Regions from separate parts of the Verrucosispora sp. WMMC514 genome, predicted to be linked through region 1. Evidence: riboswitches for the same ligand, from Rfam matches in the RefSeq annotation. Region 1 holds a riboswitch; each other region holds the start of a gene.
What was found. Region 1 has a riboswitch for cyclic di-AMP ahead of O7597_RS12050 (NlpC/P60 family protein). Riboswitches for the same ligand answer to the same signal wherever they lie in the genome.
Positions count from the first base shown of each region.

Region 2: another riboswitch for cyclic di-AMP. It lies ahead of O7597_RS21345 (C39 family peptidase); the one in region 1 lies ahead of O7597_RS12050 (NlpC/P60 family protein).
Region 3: another riboswitch for cyclic di-AMP. It lies ahead of O7597_RS03200 (hypothetical protein); the one in region 1 lies ahead of O7597_RS12050 (NlpC/P60 family protein).

Region 1 covers NZ_CP114906.1:2,699,092-2,704,231, reverse strand. Annotated here, with positions in the region: gene O7597_RS12065 (zinc metalloprotease) at 103-1,107, shown strand; gene O7597_RS12060 (pyridoxamine 5'-phosphate oxidase family protein) at 1,176-1,712, opposite strand; gene dcd (dCTP deaminase) at 1,790-2,368, shown strand; gene O7597_RS12050 (NlpC/P60 family protein) at 2,381-3,373, opposite strand; cyclic di-AMP (ydaO/yuaA leader) riboswitch at 3,428-3,562, opposite strand; gene O7597_RS12045 (C40 family peptidase) at 3,754-4,764, opposite strand; gene O7597_RS12040 ((Fe-S)-binding protein) at 5,018-5,140, opposite strand, start outside.
Region 2 covers NZ_CP114906.1:4,577,590-4,582,729, reverse strand. Annotated here, with positions in the region: gene O7597_RS21360 (class I SAM-dependent methyltransferase) at 1-803, opposite strand, end outside; gene O7597_RS21355 (DUF5753 domain-containing protein) at 1,199-1,693, shown strand; gene O7597_RS21350 (DUF397 domain-containing protein) at 1,684-1,884, shown strand; gene O7597_RS21345 (C39 family peptidase) at 1,952-2,863, opposite strand; cyclic di-AMP (ydaO/yuaA leader) riboswitch at 3,090-3,230, opposite strand; gene O7597_RS21340 (hypothetical protein) at 3,508-4,266, opposite strand; gene O7597_RS21335 (hypothetical protein) at 4,469-4,984, opposite strand; gene O7597_RS21330 (acyltransferase) at 5,096-5,140, opposite strand, start outside.
Region 3 covers NZ_CP114906.1:728,630-733,769, reverse strand. Annotated here, with positions in the region: gene O7597_RS03210 (5'/3'-nucleotidase SurE) at 1-517, opposite strand, end outside; gene O7597_RS03205 (PfkB family carbohydrate kinase) at 514-1,494, opposite strand; gene O7597_RS03200 (hypothetical protein) at 1,711-2,814, opposite strand; cyclic di-AMP (ydaO/yuaA leader) riboswitch at 2,819-2,950, opposite strand; gene O7597_RS03195 (cation diffusion facilitator family transporter) at 3,103-4,020, opposite strand; gene O7597_RS03190 (AAA family ATPase) at 4,100-5,140, opposite strand, start outside.

The DNA.
Region 1 (5,140 bases):
TATGGCCGTGTTCAAATCTGTCTATCGGTTGTAACGTCTGCCCCACGTTTTCCGCACGACGCGACACAACCCCCGGTCGCGTCGCCAGAAAGAGGTGGGCATATGGGACTGCGTCCCGTCCTGCTGAACCGGCGTACGGCCGGCATCGCATCGACGTCGCTCGCACTGGTGCTCGGCGTGGCCACGGTCGGCCTCCTGCCGGCCGCCACCACGACCGCGAGCCCGGCGGCGGCCGCCTTCACAGCCGACGAGGTGTGTGAGGATCAGACGGGCACCCTGGCCCGGGCCAAGGGTGGCAGCGCCGTCAAGCACGATCCGAACCAGCTGACCCTCGCCCAGGTGCACCAACGCGAGGCCGAGTTCGCCGACATCCTGCAAGAGCGCGCCAAGCGAGTTGGCCAACGCGCATTGAGCGCCCAGGCCGCTGCGGCCTCGGTCACCATCCCGGTCGTGGTGCACGTGATTCGCCGGGACACGACCCGGGCCGGCGGAAACATCCCCGACTCGATGATCCAGTCCCAGATCAACGTGCTCAACCAGTCGTTCAGCGGTGCGACGGGTGGCGCCGCGACCGCCTTCGCGTTCCAGTTGCAGAGCATCAACCGGGTGACCAACTCGTCGTGGTACCCGATCCGGCAGGGCTCGTCGGCCGAGCGGCAGATGAAGACCCAGCTGCGGCAGGGCAACAAGGCGACGCTCAACATCTACCTCGGCGCGCTCAGCAACAACCTGCTCGGCTGGGCGACCTTCCCGCAGCGCAACCTGAACGTGATGGATGGCGTGGTGGTGCTCAGCGAGTCACTGCCCGGTGGCACCGCCACCAACTACAACCAGGGTGACACCGGCACCCACGAGGTCGGCCACTGGCTGAACCTCTACCACACCTTCCAGGGCGGCTGCTCGGGCAGCGGTGACCAGGTGTCGGACACCCCGGCCGAGGCCTCGCCGGCCAGCGGCTGCCCGACCGGCCGGGACACCTGCTCAAGCTCGGGCCTCGACCCGATCACGAACTTCATGGACTACTCGTACGACGGCTGCATGTACCAGTTCACCTCGGGCCAGGCCACCCGCATGATCAACGCCTGGAACTCCTACCGCGCGGCGTAGCGCGAGCGTCGCACCGCGTACCGCGGGTGCCGGCTCCGTCGGACGGGGCCGGCACCTGTGCGTGTGGGTCAGGCGGCGCGGCGGTGATGCCGCCCGGAGTGGGCCGGCACCGGGCGCGTGGCCTGGGGTGTGGCGCCCGCCGGGTCGAGCCAGACCTGGACCGCCGGATGCGACGCCAGCTCGCTCGGCCCAGCCACCGACTGCTCCCGTCGGGCCAACATCGCCACGTCGACGGTGAACTCGAACAGGCGCCAGTCGGCGTGCGGGGCGGCCCGCGCCGCGAACGCCAGCCGGGCGACGGTGGCGTCGTCGGTGACGGGCCGGGCCCGCCCGGCCACGTACGCCTCGTCGTCGCTCTCCTCCGGCGGGAACGAGTGCAGCGCGTAACGACCGTCGCGTTCCAGGTCGCGCCGCTTCGGTGAGTCGATGACGAAGCAGTAGAGACCGTCATCGGTGATCACCGGGGAGACCGGGTGCACCCGGGGTCCGCCGTCGGCGCGGACCGTGGCCAGGTAGCCGAAGCCCGGGCCGTACTGCTGCATGAGAAGGCGGATCCCGTTGGCGAGTCGAGGCTCGTCAGCGGCGAATTCGGACCAGGAAGCCATGCCGACATCCTATCGAACACACGTTCGAAGCGGGTAGTCCGACACGCGTGTCGCATACCGGCAGCTATGGTGTGGCGATGCTGCTCTCCGACCGCGACCTGGTCTCCGAGATCAAGGCGGGCACCCTGGCGCTCGAACCGTTCGAGCCCACCCTGGTGCAGCCCTCCAGCATCGACGTACGTCTGGACAAACTCTTCCGGGTCTTCAACAACCACCTCTACACCCACATCGACCCGGCCACCCGGCAGGACGACCTCACCTCGGCCGTCGAGGTGCCCGACGGCCAGGCGTTCGTGCTGCACCCGGGCGAGTTCGTACTCGCCTCCACGCTCGAGGTCATCTCGCTGGGCGACCAGCTCGCCGGCCGCCTCGAAGGCAAGTCCAGCCTGGGACGACTCGGCCTGCTCACCCACTCCACCGCCGGCTTCATCGACCCCGGCTTCTCCGGTCACGTCACCTTGGAACTGTCCAACGTGGCAAACCTGCCGATCACCCTCTGGCCCGGGATGAAGATCGGGCAGCTCTGCATCTTCCGGCTCTCCTCACCGGCCGAGCACCCGTACGGCTCGGCCGTCTACGGTTCCCGCTACCAGGGTCAGCGCGGCCCGACGCCCAGTCGTGCCTGGCAGAGCTGGCGCACGTGGCCCACCCGCTGACACCGGCGATCCTCAGCCGGGCCGGCCGAAACTGTGCACCGGGCTGCTGTCCAGCCGCTTCATCTTGACCGGTTGACCCGCCCGGGAGGCGTGCACCACCCAGCCGCCGCCGACGTACATCCCGACATGGTGCAGGTCCCGGTAGTAGAAGACCAGGTCGCCGGGGCGCAGCGCGCCACGGCTTACCGACTTGGTGACCCGACGCTGCCGCGCCGCGTTGTGCGGCAGTGCGACACCGGCCCGCGACCAGGCGGCCAACGTCAGCCCGGAACAGTCGTACGCGTCGGGCCCCTCGGCGCCCCAGGAGTACGGCTTGCCGATCTGGGCGCAGGCGAAGGTGACCGCCTCGCCGGCCGCTCCGCCCGGGTAGCTGGCCGGGCAGGGCGCCGGCCGTAGCGGGCCACCATCACCCTTCCCGTACGCCCGCAGCCGGAGCCGCTGCAACCTGTCGATCTCGGCGTCGATCTGTCGCCGCCGCTCGGCGAGATCGGCCTCGGTGCGGGTCAGCTCGCCGATCGTGCGGTCCAGGCCGGCCTTGGTCTCGGCGAGTTCGTCGCGCAGGTCACTCGCGTGCCGCACGTCCTGCTGCTGCACGCGGGCGTACCGGTCGAGCAGGCCGAGCTGCTCGACCACCTCGCCCGGCGACCGGCTACCGAGCAGCGTGTTGACGAAGCGGACCTGTTCGCCCTTGTACGCGCGGGCAGCGAGCTTGCCGACCCGGTCCATGGCCTCGGCCACCTGGCGTTGCAGCGGTGCCATCCTGGCGGCCAGCGCGTCCGCCTCCCGCCGCTTGCCGGCCAGGTCCTGCCGGGTCGCGTTGTGCTGCTCGATGACGGGTTCGAGCCGATTCCAGTCCTCGTCGATCTGGCGCTCGATGTCGGCGACCGTGGGCTCGGCCCGGGCCTCCGTCGCGCCGCCGACCAGCATCACGGCGGTCGCGGCCAGGCCAGCGATGATGCAGCGGTACCAGCTGGAACGCGGCGAGTCCGTCGATCGGCCGGGCATTGCCGGCGGCGATGACGGTGGCCGCGGGGCATGGTCTGCCACCGGGCTCAGCACTCCTTCTTCCGCTACCGCCTACCGGGTTAGCTGACGGGTTCGGGCGGGAAGGGGCGCCCTACCGTGACCGGCACGGATTCACCCCGGGTACCTGGTTCCCCGGCTCGCTGACGAGCGATTCGGCGGTGTCGGACCGTTACCGCCCGGGCTGGGCGGACCTGCCAGCGGCCGACGATTGCCCAGCGTAGGGACGATCGGCGTCGATACGCAACAGATCCACACCGTCACTGTGGGTGCTTACATCCGACAGTGGCGAGGGCCCCCGTCGACTTGACCGGGGGCCCTCGGGCGTTCCTGCGCGACCGCTCAGCGGACGCGGTGGCGGCTCAGCCGGGTCGGCGGAAACCGGCGACCGGCATGGTCGTGATGGGCGAGACGTTCACCGGCTTGCCGGCGCGAGCCGCGTGCACCATCTGGTTGTTGCCCAGGTACAACCCGACGTGACTCACGTCGCTGCGGAAGAAGACCAGATCGCCGGGACGGGCGTCGGCGCGGGAGACGGCCTTGCCCTCGTTCCACTGGGCACCGGTGAAGTGGGTGAGGTAGATGCCCGCGGCCTTGTACGCGTACTGGGTCAGACCCGAGCAGTCGAACGAGTTCGGGCCGGTGGCGCCCCAGACGTACGGCTTGCCGACCTGGGCGCACGCGGTCCGGATGGCCGTGCGGGCGGCGTCGCTGACCACACCGTTGATGGTCGGGCAGTTGGTGGTCTTCACCGTGGTCACCGGCAGCGACCTCTCCAGCCGCTTGATCTCGGCGTCGATCTGCTTCTTCTTCGCCGCCAGCTGCTTCTGCTTCGCCTCCTGGTCGGCGATCAGGGCGTCGAGCTTGGCCTTCTGGTCGTCGTACTTCTTGCGGATCTTCATGACGCCTTCGAGCTCGCGGCGCTCCTGCGAGGCGAGCCGGTCGAGGAAGGCCATCTGCTCGCCGAGCTCGTTCGGCTTCGAGTTGAGCAGGACGACACCGATCTCCTTGGACGGGCCGGTGATGTAGTAGCGGGAGGCGAGGTCGGCCACCCGGTTCATCGCCAGCTCGGTCTCCAGGGCCAGCGGCTGGATCTTCTTCTCCAGGCTCTTCGACTTCTGCTTGTTGACCCGCAGCTGGGAGCGCACCTTGTTGTACTGCTCGATGGTGGGCTCCAGCTTCTGCCACTGCTTGTCGATCTGGGCCTCGATCTCGTCGACCGAGGGCTCGGCGTACGCGGGGGCGGCGAGCAGGCCGGCACCGACCGCGGCGGCGGCTACCAGGACGACCAGCCCGCGGGCGGCCCTACGCAGGCCACCCGGACGGGATCGTCCCGGCGCACGACGATGGAGGGGCATGGTTGCCACCGGCAGCGTCTCCTTTGCAACCGACCACCGGGCGTCCCGCGAGAGGTAAGTGGCGGGATCCGACGACCCATGGCGGTCGGTGCCCCACATTAGGGAACGGTAGGTGGGGAATCAAGGCGACCAACGGCTCATTCACCTTTGCGCGACGGTACGCACACTAAGGGTGTCGGCCGATTCGTTATAGTCACGTACGCCAATACAAAACCGGGCGGGGCGGCACTGGATAGGGGTGCCGCCCCGCCCGGTGCGTCCGGGCCGGTCAGCCGGCCACCGGCGTGGTCTCCTCGGCGCCGCCGACCTGCTCGGGCTTGACCGAGCGGAGCAGAACGCTGGCCACGTCGATGACCTCGACCTGTTCTCCGGCACCCTTGCCGTTCACCCC
Region 2 (5,140 bases), 1.9 Mb from region 1:
AGGCGTACGGCGATCTGGAGGGTGTTCAGGTAGTGCTTGCGTATCGTCCCGGCCGGGCGGGCGGCGATCAGCTGCCGGATCCCGGCGAACAGGGTTTGCCGTTGCCAGGGCTCGGCGGCGATGTGATTGGAGTACGTGGACAGCACGGCCAGGTACTCCTCGGCGGTGTAGTCGCGACTCCAGACGTAGCGGTGCACGGTCGGGCTGGCGAAGAACCCGCTGCCCGCCATCACCGCCGCGTCGGGGGCCACGATCGCCTCGGGCGGCTGCGGACCGCCGTGCCCGTCACCCATGCCCACCTCGGCGTAGATCCGCTGGACCTGCCGGAAGAAGTCGTCGCCACCGGCCGGTGACACGTGCTCGGTGGCCACGATCGCCAGGTGGCCGCCAGGACGCAGCAGCTCGGCCGCCCGACGGTAGGCGACCTCCGGGTCCAGCCAGTGCCACGCCGTGGCGGCGAAGACGAGGTCGAACGGCACGCTTTCGTCAGCTTCCCACCGCTCGAAGGGCGACACCACCACGCGCAGGTCGCCCCGGCCGGCGAGTACCCGACGTGCCACGGTGGCCAGCTCCCGTCCCGGCTCCAGGCCGACCACCTGCCAGCCACGCGCCAGCAGACCACGGGTGGCCTTACCGGTGCCGGTACCGAGCTCCAGCACCCGGGCCGGCCCGGTCGACAGGCCGGTCGTCTCGGCCAGGTCGGCGAACAACGCCTCCGGATAGCCCGGCCGGGCCTGCTCGTACAGCTCGGCGGCGGTGTCGAACGTCGTGGCCAGCCCCACGTAGGGCCCCTGCTTCCCCATGGCTCCCCCGCACACGTCTCGAAACGTCGAGGCCGATGTCACCCTGATCGTCGCATCCCCCAGCCGTCGTGCCGACCCATGTCCCTCAGCCGCCACCCCTACTCGCCACCCCCACCCATCGATCGTCCCCACCGTCCACTCCGGGGACCGATTCCCCGAGATCTTGGACAAAATCCGTTCGCGAAAGACGGAAACTGTCCAAGATTCGCGTGATGGCAGCGGGGTCGTCAGGCGGGTTGGTGGCGGGCCCAGGCGATGAAGCGGGTGAAGAGGGTGGTGGGGGTTGGGGCGTCGTGGGGGTTGAGGTGGTAGAGGTCGCGCATGGCGTCGTACATCAGGCCGGCGAGGTAGATGGACAGGCCGCCCGGCAGCTCCGCTGTTACCAGCCGACGCTGGTGCCGGGCCTGCTCCAGACCGAGCGCTACGCCCGCGCGGTGATCCGGACCGACGCCGCGCTGACCGAGGCGGGGGTGGAGCGTCGGCTGGCCAACCGGATGGCCCGGCAGACGGTGCTGGAGCAGGACGACCCGCCCCAACTCGTCGCGGTGATCGACGAGATGGTGCTGCGGCGGGTCGACGAGGAGCTCAAGGACGTGCTGGTCGAGCAGGTGCAACACCTGATGGCGCTGGCCACCCGGCCCAACATCAGCGTGCACCTGGTGCCGACCGGCGTCGCCATGCACGATGGACTGACCGGCCCCTTCATCCTGGCGCGGGGGGCGGACGGCGGCTGGGTGGGTAATCTGGATACCCAACTCGGCGGCGTCCTGGTCGACAAGGACGACGACCTGAGTGTCCTGCTGTCGAAGTGGGAGACGGTGCGCAACGAGGCACTGTCCGGCCGCCAGTCGATCGAGCGCATGAAGGATGTTGTGAAGCCATGGATCTGAACGGCGCGACCTGGCGCAAGTCCACCCGCAGCGGCTCCAGCGGCAACGACTGCGTGGAGGTCGCCGACAACCTGCCCGGCGTCGTGCTGGTCCGCGACACCAAGAACCGCGACGCCGCCACGCTGGCCTTCACCCCGGCCGCCTGGGCAAGCTTCGTCGGCCTGGCGAAGCAGCACGGCCCGCACGCCTGACGTACCCGAAACGGAAGCCCTCGGCCGGCGGGCCGAGGGCTTCCGTGTGTAAAGCGGGACGATGCGATCAGGCCGAGTAGCCGCGGGTGGCGGCCCAGTTGGCGAGATCGATGGTGCTGAGCCAGTACGACGGGTACGAGGCGTCCGCCGAGTCGGCGATCTTCACCAGCCGCCCGGAGTCCTGGTAGCCGACCACGGCGATGTAGTGCCCGCCGGGGAAGGAGTGCCAGCGACCGTCGGTGTCGGTGACGGTGCCGGCGACGTTCACCACGACACCCCGCCCGTCGGTGACGGCGGCGACGACGTCTTCCTGAAGCTGGTCCATCTGGGCCGGGGTGGCCGCACCGCCACGGATCATCGTGGTCTCGTACGGGTCACCCTTGACGACGGCGTTGAGAACGCGGGTGGTGTCCTCGGCCGAGTTGGTGCCGGCGAACGTGGTGCCGAGCTGGCCGGCCAGGGCGTCCTGGCTGCGCGCGACACCGGCGGCACTCAGCGCGTTACGCACCGCGGCGGGACCGCAGTAGTAGCCGTTGATCTGGGCCTGGTGGTCGTAGTCCAGAACCTTCGAGGCCGGCGGCTTCGGTGCCGCTTTCTTGCTGGTCAGGTCCGGGTCCGGGGTGGCCGAGCTGGGCTTCGGCGACGGCGAGGCGGCGGCGCTTGCCGGTGCCGGGCTGGCCGGTGCGGCGCTGCTCGGCGCGGCGCTGCTCGGCGCGGCGCTGCTCGGCGCGGCGCTGCTCGGCGCGGCGGTGGCCGGCGCGACCTCCGCCTGGCTCGGCGCGGCCACCGTGTCGCCGGACAGTTCGGCGGCGGTGGTGGCCCGCGTGGGGGCCGGGGTGTTCCCGGTGCCGGCCAGGGCGGCGCCGGTGCCGGTGGCCAGGACGAGCGCCACGGCGGATCCGGCAACGAGCTGATAGGGGCGTTCGCTGACCAGCCGGCGGAGCCGGCGGGAAAGGGTGTGCTTCACGGATTCCTCCACGGGCTGAGGGGAGAACGGCACACCGGCTCCGGCGGTCGGGTCGGCAACGGAACGCCGACGACCGCCTGGGCGAGCGGGACAGGCCGTTCAAGGGGTACGCCCGGAAGAACCCGGGCGGTGGCGATGACCGGGGTCAGCTCGCGGCGGTCGGGCCGGCGAGCACGGGCACCGCGGTGCCGTGGAGGTGGGGGAACGGGGGGATCACATCGGACCGCACGAGGGTTGGTACTCCTTCCGTCACCGCCGACCGGGTTAGCTGACGGATTCGGGCGGGAAGACGCCCTACCGCGGGCCGAGGCTCGCGGATTCACCCCAGTGGTGCAGTGGGTCCCCGGTTCGTGAGTTCACGATTGAGCGGGTCGGTACGGCGTCGCTTCCTGCGATCGGTTACCGCACCGGACGCGCTGACACTACTGGCCGGTCACCTTGAAGCCAACCCGCTCTGACCTGCTTAAACATGATCGAGCGGGGCAATTTTCGGGTACCTGGGAACTGGCGTCGCTCAATGGGACCGACGGCATTCCGGGCACCAACGGGTGACAACCGGACGGCAGGGAGAAAAGTCGGCGGGGATTACTGCGACAAACGTCTTACCTACGAACAGTGACCGAATTTCGCACCAATGTGACCCAGCTCACGGAATTTCAGCCGAGCCGAGCCGGACGCCAGCGCGGGACCAGGCCGGACCGCTCGACGATGGCGCGTCCGGAGACGGGCGGTCGGTTCGGCCGGAGCCGCGCGGCGGCCGCGTACGCCTCGGCGGAGAGGGCGCGGGCCGCCTCGGTGGCCAGTTCCGCCGCCCGCCACAGGTCACGTTCCCGCCCGGCGGCCGATCGATAGGCGGCCAGGCGGTTGTCGCGTACCACCCGGGCGAGAACGGCCTCCTGCTCGGCCGGGTGACGTCGGGGATCCCAGCCGGACCGGTGCGCCAGTACGTCGGTGAGCTGCCGGGCGGTCAGGTCACCGCGCCAGTGGGCAGCCATCGCCGCCCGGTGCAGCCAGCGTTCCCGAGCCGCGTACTCGGCCGGGGTGCGCGGAGTGCGCGGGGCCGGCAGTCCGGTGACACCGGCCAGCCGCCGGGCGGCGGCCTCCGCCTCGTCGTACCCGGCCCAGGCGCGGTCCAGCTCCGCCTGGGCCACCCGCCACGCCGTACGCCGCCGCTCGGCGTTCTGGCCGGCGCCGGCTGCCGCGACCGCCACCTCCCCGGCGTATCGGCGCAGGTCGGCCTCGTCGGCCGCGGCGCGGAGCGCGTCCGGGTCGGTGGTCTTCTCCACCGGCCCGGCCGGCTCCGGGCGGGCGACCAGCACGGTGAGCACGCCCAGCGCGAGCACCAGCAGGACCGACCAGATGGCGGCGGCGCGTGGCACCTCGATCAGGAACTGGTAGAGAACGGTCTTCTCCATGTCGGCACCTCGGCGGAGATCGGTACGGCGTCGGTGGTCGTACCGGCAGCGGATGGCGATGCGGCGCGGTTGCCGGGTTGAGGCGGGCGGTGCCGCCGGTCATGGCGCGCATCGACGGCGCGACCGACGGCAACGGGCTGGCCGTGCTTGGCGCGGGTGCGCGGCCGGGCGCGGCGCGGAGGCGAGGAAAGGGTCGCCAGGATCAGGCGTGCGGTGGGGCGCGGGCGGCCCGGACACCCGCAACCGGAGCCGGCGACCCCCGCGTGACGCCGGCGGTGCCGCTGCCGAGCGCCGTCAGCCCGGGCTGGCCATCGGCCGCCGGCGGCAGCGAGGGCATCCCGGACCCGACGGAGTCACCGGCGTCCCGCGCGATCGGCGACCCGGAGGCTTCCGCCGGGTCACCAACGCGCGGTCCGGAGGCCCCGGCCAGGTCGGTGCCACCGGCGCCGCGCACGGTCGGCATCGCCAGGCCGGCCCGGTCGAGGCCGGTCACCAGGTCGGGACCGGCCAGGTCGAGGGGTACGGCGACTTCGCGAGCCAGGTCCCGTGCGACGGCGGCCGGTACGGCGGCCTCGGCCGACGGTGCGGCGGCGGGTGCCCGGTCGGGCAGTGCCCAGGCGCCGAGGGAGAAGGCGGCGGCGACCGCGAGCCCGGTCAGCAGCCGCGCGGCCCAGCGCGCCAACCACCACAACGGACGGGCGGGCGCGGCGGGAAGCACCTCGTCACGCTACCGCCACCGGCGGCCCGCACGCACCGGTCACCGGGCGTGTCGCACCGTCCGGCGCGTCGGGTACGTACGTCGATACACGCAGGTCAGCCCGCCGGTCGCCTACCGTCCCTGCTGGACGGAGCGGTCCTGCCCCGGGCCGGTGGC
Region 3 (5,140 bases), 2.0 Mb from region 1:
CGACCCGGGCGGCGGTGGCCCAGTTCCGTTCGGCGTCGCGTACCCGGGCGGCGGCCGCCACCGCGGCACCGCCGCTGGCCGCAGTCGCCTCACCGGCCGAGAGCACGTCCAGCGAGACCGCCATTGCCCGGCAGCCGTTCGCGGCGGCGGTGAAGGCGGCTCCCACCGTGCCGGAGTGCAGCACCGCGCGCCCCGCGTTGGCGCCCCGGTTGATTCCTGACAGCAGCACCGACGGCGGCGGTCCGAAGGCACCGTGTACGGCGATGAGCGCGATGAACCCGGGTGAGCCACCGACGCCGAACGCCGGCACGCCGTCGAGTTCCGGCAGCGGATGCTCGCGGACCACCACCTGCCCGTCCTGCTCCACCGCGCTCATCGCGGCGCTGGTGCCGCTGGCCTCCTCCAACGGGGCGGCCACCACCACGTCCAGGCCCCGGTCGACGGCCGCCCGGGCCAGCGCCTGGATGCCCGGCGCGGCGATCCCGTCATCGTTGGTGATCAGGACCCGTAGCCTCACCGGCCACCCGCCCGTTGCGCCAGCTCGTCGGGGGTGGTCCGCTCCTGCGGACGGCTGCCCGCCGGTTCGAGTCGGACCCGGTCGACGAGGCCGTTGATCGAGTCGAGTCGGCCGGTGCCGAGGCCGTGCCGGGTGACGTTGAGTGCGCCGGCCGCCGCGCCGGTACGGATCGCCGTGCGCACATCGCCGCCCCGGGCCACCACGGCGGCGACCCCGGCGGTCATCGAGTCGCCCGCCCCGCGGGGGTCGGCCGCCTCCAGGCGCGGCATCCGCACCGTGAACACCTCGCCGTCGACGAGTGCCAACGCGGGCTTGTCGGCCCGGCTGACCACCACGTTCTCGGCACCGGAGGCGTGCAGGTCGTACATCGCGCGGGTGAGCTGTTCCTCGTCGTCGCCCTCGGCCCGCCCGTCGGCGATCAGCTCCTCGTGACTGACCTTGAGGAAGAAGACCCCGCTTTCCAGGACGGCCGTCAGGTGCTCGCCGCAGAGGTCCACCACCACCCGGCCGCCGTTGGCGCCGAGATCGGCGGCAAAACGCCGGTAGAGGTCGGCGGGGACCAGGGACGGATGGTTCGGGCCGCTCAACACGCTCACCGGCGCGCGCAGGCCCTCGCCGAGCGCGAGGTTGTACAGCTCGTCCAGCTCGTGCCGGCTCAACGGTTGGCCGATCACGTCGACGACCTCCCGACGGGTACCTTCGCGACGGTCGTGCACGTACCCGCCGGTGCCACCGGAGTCGCGGGCCACCACCTTGAGGTCGACCCCCTCGCTGACCAGCAACGGCTCCAGCACCTGCCCGACCTCGCCCCCGAGTGCCGCGCAGAGCACCACGTCGACGCCGAGGGACAGCACCATCCTGGCCTGCCACACCCCCTGCCCGCCCGGGTGCAGGTGCAGCTCCGGTGCGTCGCTCGGCTGGTCGATGGTGACGGTCAGCAGCGGGGTCGGCGCGAAGATCATGACGCGGCCGCTCATGAACGCACTCCGTGGTCCGTACCGTCGCCGGGCCTGGCGATTCGCTCGTCCATGGGCGTTCCTCCCGCTAGCGGACAAATACCGCTTACTGGTACGACGGTATCCAACGAGACGCGTCGACGCGCGCCGAAGGGACGGTGCCCGGCCGGCCGACGGAAAAACGCAACGCCGGGTGAACCGCTCGTGAAGAGCGGTTCACCCGGCGCGACGAGGAGGTCAGTACACCGACAGGTGAACGTGGTTGGTGTGGTCGCTGGACGGGTCACCGCGGGCACCGCTGTACGACTTCCAGCCGCTGCTGGGCAACCAGATCTGCCTGTACCAGATCACGTAGAGCACCGCGAGCCGGTCGGCGTTGTTGACGAAGTACGCCGCCAGGTTGTTGCCGTAGGTCCGGTCACCTCCGGTCGCGTCCCCGCCGAAGCCCTTCTTCTGGGCCGCGAAGTCGCAGGCCCGACCCTTCGGGTGCTCGCCCGAGCCGCCGGAGCGGTAGCAGGAGACGTACCGGGTGAAGCCGGCCGACTTGGCCTGCTTCAGCGCGTGCAGGGTGCGTGGGGTGATGCAGCCGTTGGCCGGGGTGGGGTCGTTGACGCTGCACGACTCCGAGGGCCACGACCCGTCGGAGTTGCGCGGAGCGGGCTTGGCGGTGGGACTCGACCCGCCGCTACGCGACGGTGACCGGGCGGCCCGTTCGGCGGCCCTGGCCCGCTCGGCCGCCTCGTCCCGCTCGATGGCCACGGTCAACGCCCGCTCGGCCTGGTCCTTGCGCTTGGCCATCACGGCCACCTGCTTGCGCTGTTCCTGGATCTCCGCGTCCAGGGCCAGCTTGGTGGCGCTGACCTCGTCCCGGGCGGTCTGGAGTTCCCGCAGCGCACGGTCCTCATTGGCGGCCACCGCGTCCAGCGCCGCCGCCCGGTCCATGAAACCGGCCGGTGACCCGCTGTTGAGCAGCGCCGACGCGGCACCCAGCCGTCCGGTGCGGTACGCCTGCGCGGCGATCTCGGCGACCTTGGTACCGCGCTCGGCGACCTGGCTCTCGGTCGTCTTGAGCTGCTCGGCCAGCTTCTTCTGTCGCTTCACCGAGCGGTCGAGCGCCGTCTTGGCGTCGAGATAGCCCTTGCTGGCCGCCTCCAACTGGGCCCGTAGTGCCGGGGTGCCGCCCTCGTCGTCCACATCTCCCGGTGCCGCCGCGCGCAACGCCTGCGGTGCGGCGGTCGCTGGGGAGAAGGGAGCCAGCGCGACGCCGAGGGTGAGGGCGAGCGCGGCGGCGATCAGGGCCGCCGTACGGGCGGCCGGTCTTACCGTTGCCACTGCTGGCATGCACATGTCCTTCCGTCAGCCGCCGACCGGGTTAGCTGACGGGTTCGGGACGGAAGATCCCTACCGCTGGCGCGGATACACCCCAGGAACGTGGTTCCCCGGTTCGCCCTGGCGGGCGATTAGGCGGCGGCCGCCGCCGGCACCGGTGGGTGCCGCCTGGCGGTGGCCGGGTCAGAGCCTACCGGTGCGCACGTGACCGGTGCAGCTGCTGTTACTGCTGGTGTTCGGTTGTTGACTAGTAGACCAGAGCAAATCGGACAATAACCTACTTTTCTCCGATTGGCCTGGTCACCACCGCACCGCCCCGCAACCCCCGGGGTCGGTACGCGGCTCGACCTGGAGGGTCGCGTGTTCGATCTGGAAGTCCTCGTGCAGCGCCGAGCGGGCCGCCGCCAGGACGGTGCCGACATCGGCGTCCGGACTGACGGTCAGGTGTGCGGAGGCGACCTCCATTCCGGAGGTCAACGTCCAGACGTGCAGGTCGTGGACGCCGGCCACGCCCGGTACCGCGGCCAGCCGGTCGTGCACCGCGGTGACCTGCAGGTGCTCCGGTGCGGCCTGGACCAGGATGCGTACCGCTGCCCGGCCCAGGCGCCAGGTGCGGGGCAGGATGAACACGGCGATCGCGACCGCCACCAGCGGATCGGCCCACCACCAGTCGGTCACGGCGATCAGCAGGGCGGCCGCGATCACGCCCAGCGAGCCCAGCAGGTCCGCCAGCACCTCCAGGTAGGCCCCCCGCAGGTTGATGCTCTCCCGCGCCCCCGGGCGCAGCAGCGCGAACGCGGCGACGTTGGCGAGCAGGCCGAGCGCCGCCACCACCAGAACCGGGCCGGCGAGCACCTCGGGCGGATCCCCGAATCGACGTACCGCCTCGATCAGCACGTACACCGCGACGCCGGAGAGCAGTACGGCGTTGGCCAGGGCCGCGAGCACCTCCAGCCGGTAGAGCCCGAAGGTGCGTTGTGGGTCGGTGTCGGCCCGCCGGGTGGCGGCCACGGCCGCGAGGGCCATGCCGATGCCCAGCACATCGGTGAACATGTGCCCGGCGTCGGAGAGCAGGGCCAGCGAACCGGTCCGCAAAGCGGTGCCTGCCTCGATCAGCATCAGGGCGCTGAGCAGGGCGAACGCCGCCCACAGCCGGCCGGAGTGGCGGTGTGCGGCGTTTGAGACCGCAGCGTGGTGGTGGTCATGGCCGGCGCCCACCCAGACACCTTGCGTCGTCAGGCGGGCCGGGGACGGACCTATGCCAACATCGCTATGAGTGCAAGCGTCGGCTCGCGACTCAACCGGTCGGGTCGACGGTGGTCAACCGCTGGGTGGCCCGGGACAGCGCGACGTAGAGAGTACGGACACCGGCGCCGGGCTCCGCCCGGATCTCCGCCGGGGCGACCAGCACCACCCCGTCGTACTCCATGCCCTTGGCCTCCAGGCTGGTCACCACCTGCAACCGATCGCCGCCATGGGCTCCCAGCCAGGCCGCGACCTGGTCCCGTCGCGGCACCGGCGTGATCACCCCGACGGTGCCCTCCACCTCGCCGAGCAGGGCGCTGGCGGCCGTCACGACGGTGGTCTCCAACTCGGGCGCCGGCACCACGAGCCGCACCGGATCGACCCCGGTGGAGCGGACCGCGGTGGGCAGCGCGAGATCGGGGTACGCCCGCCGGATCTCGGCCGCCGCCACCGCGAAGATCTCGGCCGAGTTGCGGTAGTTCGTGGTGAGCGTGAAACGGTGCCGACGACGGCGACCCAGCGCCTGGTCGCGGGCCCGGGCCAACTCCTGCGGATCCCCCGTCCACGCGGTCTGCGCCGGGTCGCCCACCACCGTCCAGGACGCCAACCGGCCGCGCCGGCCCACCATCCGCCACTGCATCGGTGAGACGTCCTGGGACTCGTCGACCACCAGGTGGGCGTAGTCGCGGTAATCCTCGGGGCGCTCCCGGGCGGCCTGCCGGGCGGCCCGCTGCCGGTCGGCGAACGTGCTCAGCTCGCGTACCCCACCGGCCAACTGGAACGGGTCCCGCTTCCGGCGGGCAGCGCGCATCGGCTTGCCGAGCAGCGCGTCCAGCTCGTCCAGCAGCGCGACGTCGGCGACGGTCAGACCATCCGTGGCCAACCCCCGGTAGGCCGAGCCGAGCAGCCGGATCTCGGCACCCGAGAGCAGTCCCGCGCCGTACCGGCGCAACCGCTGCGGATCGGCCAACCAGGCGAGCACGTGCCGCGGATGCAGCCGGGGCCACCACGCCTTAAGAAAGTCGCGGAAATCGGTCCGGTCGATCAGCTCGTCCTCGAAGGCGCGCTGCTCGGGCAACCCGGCGATGCCCAG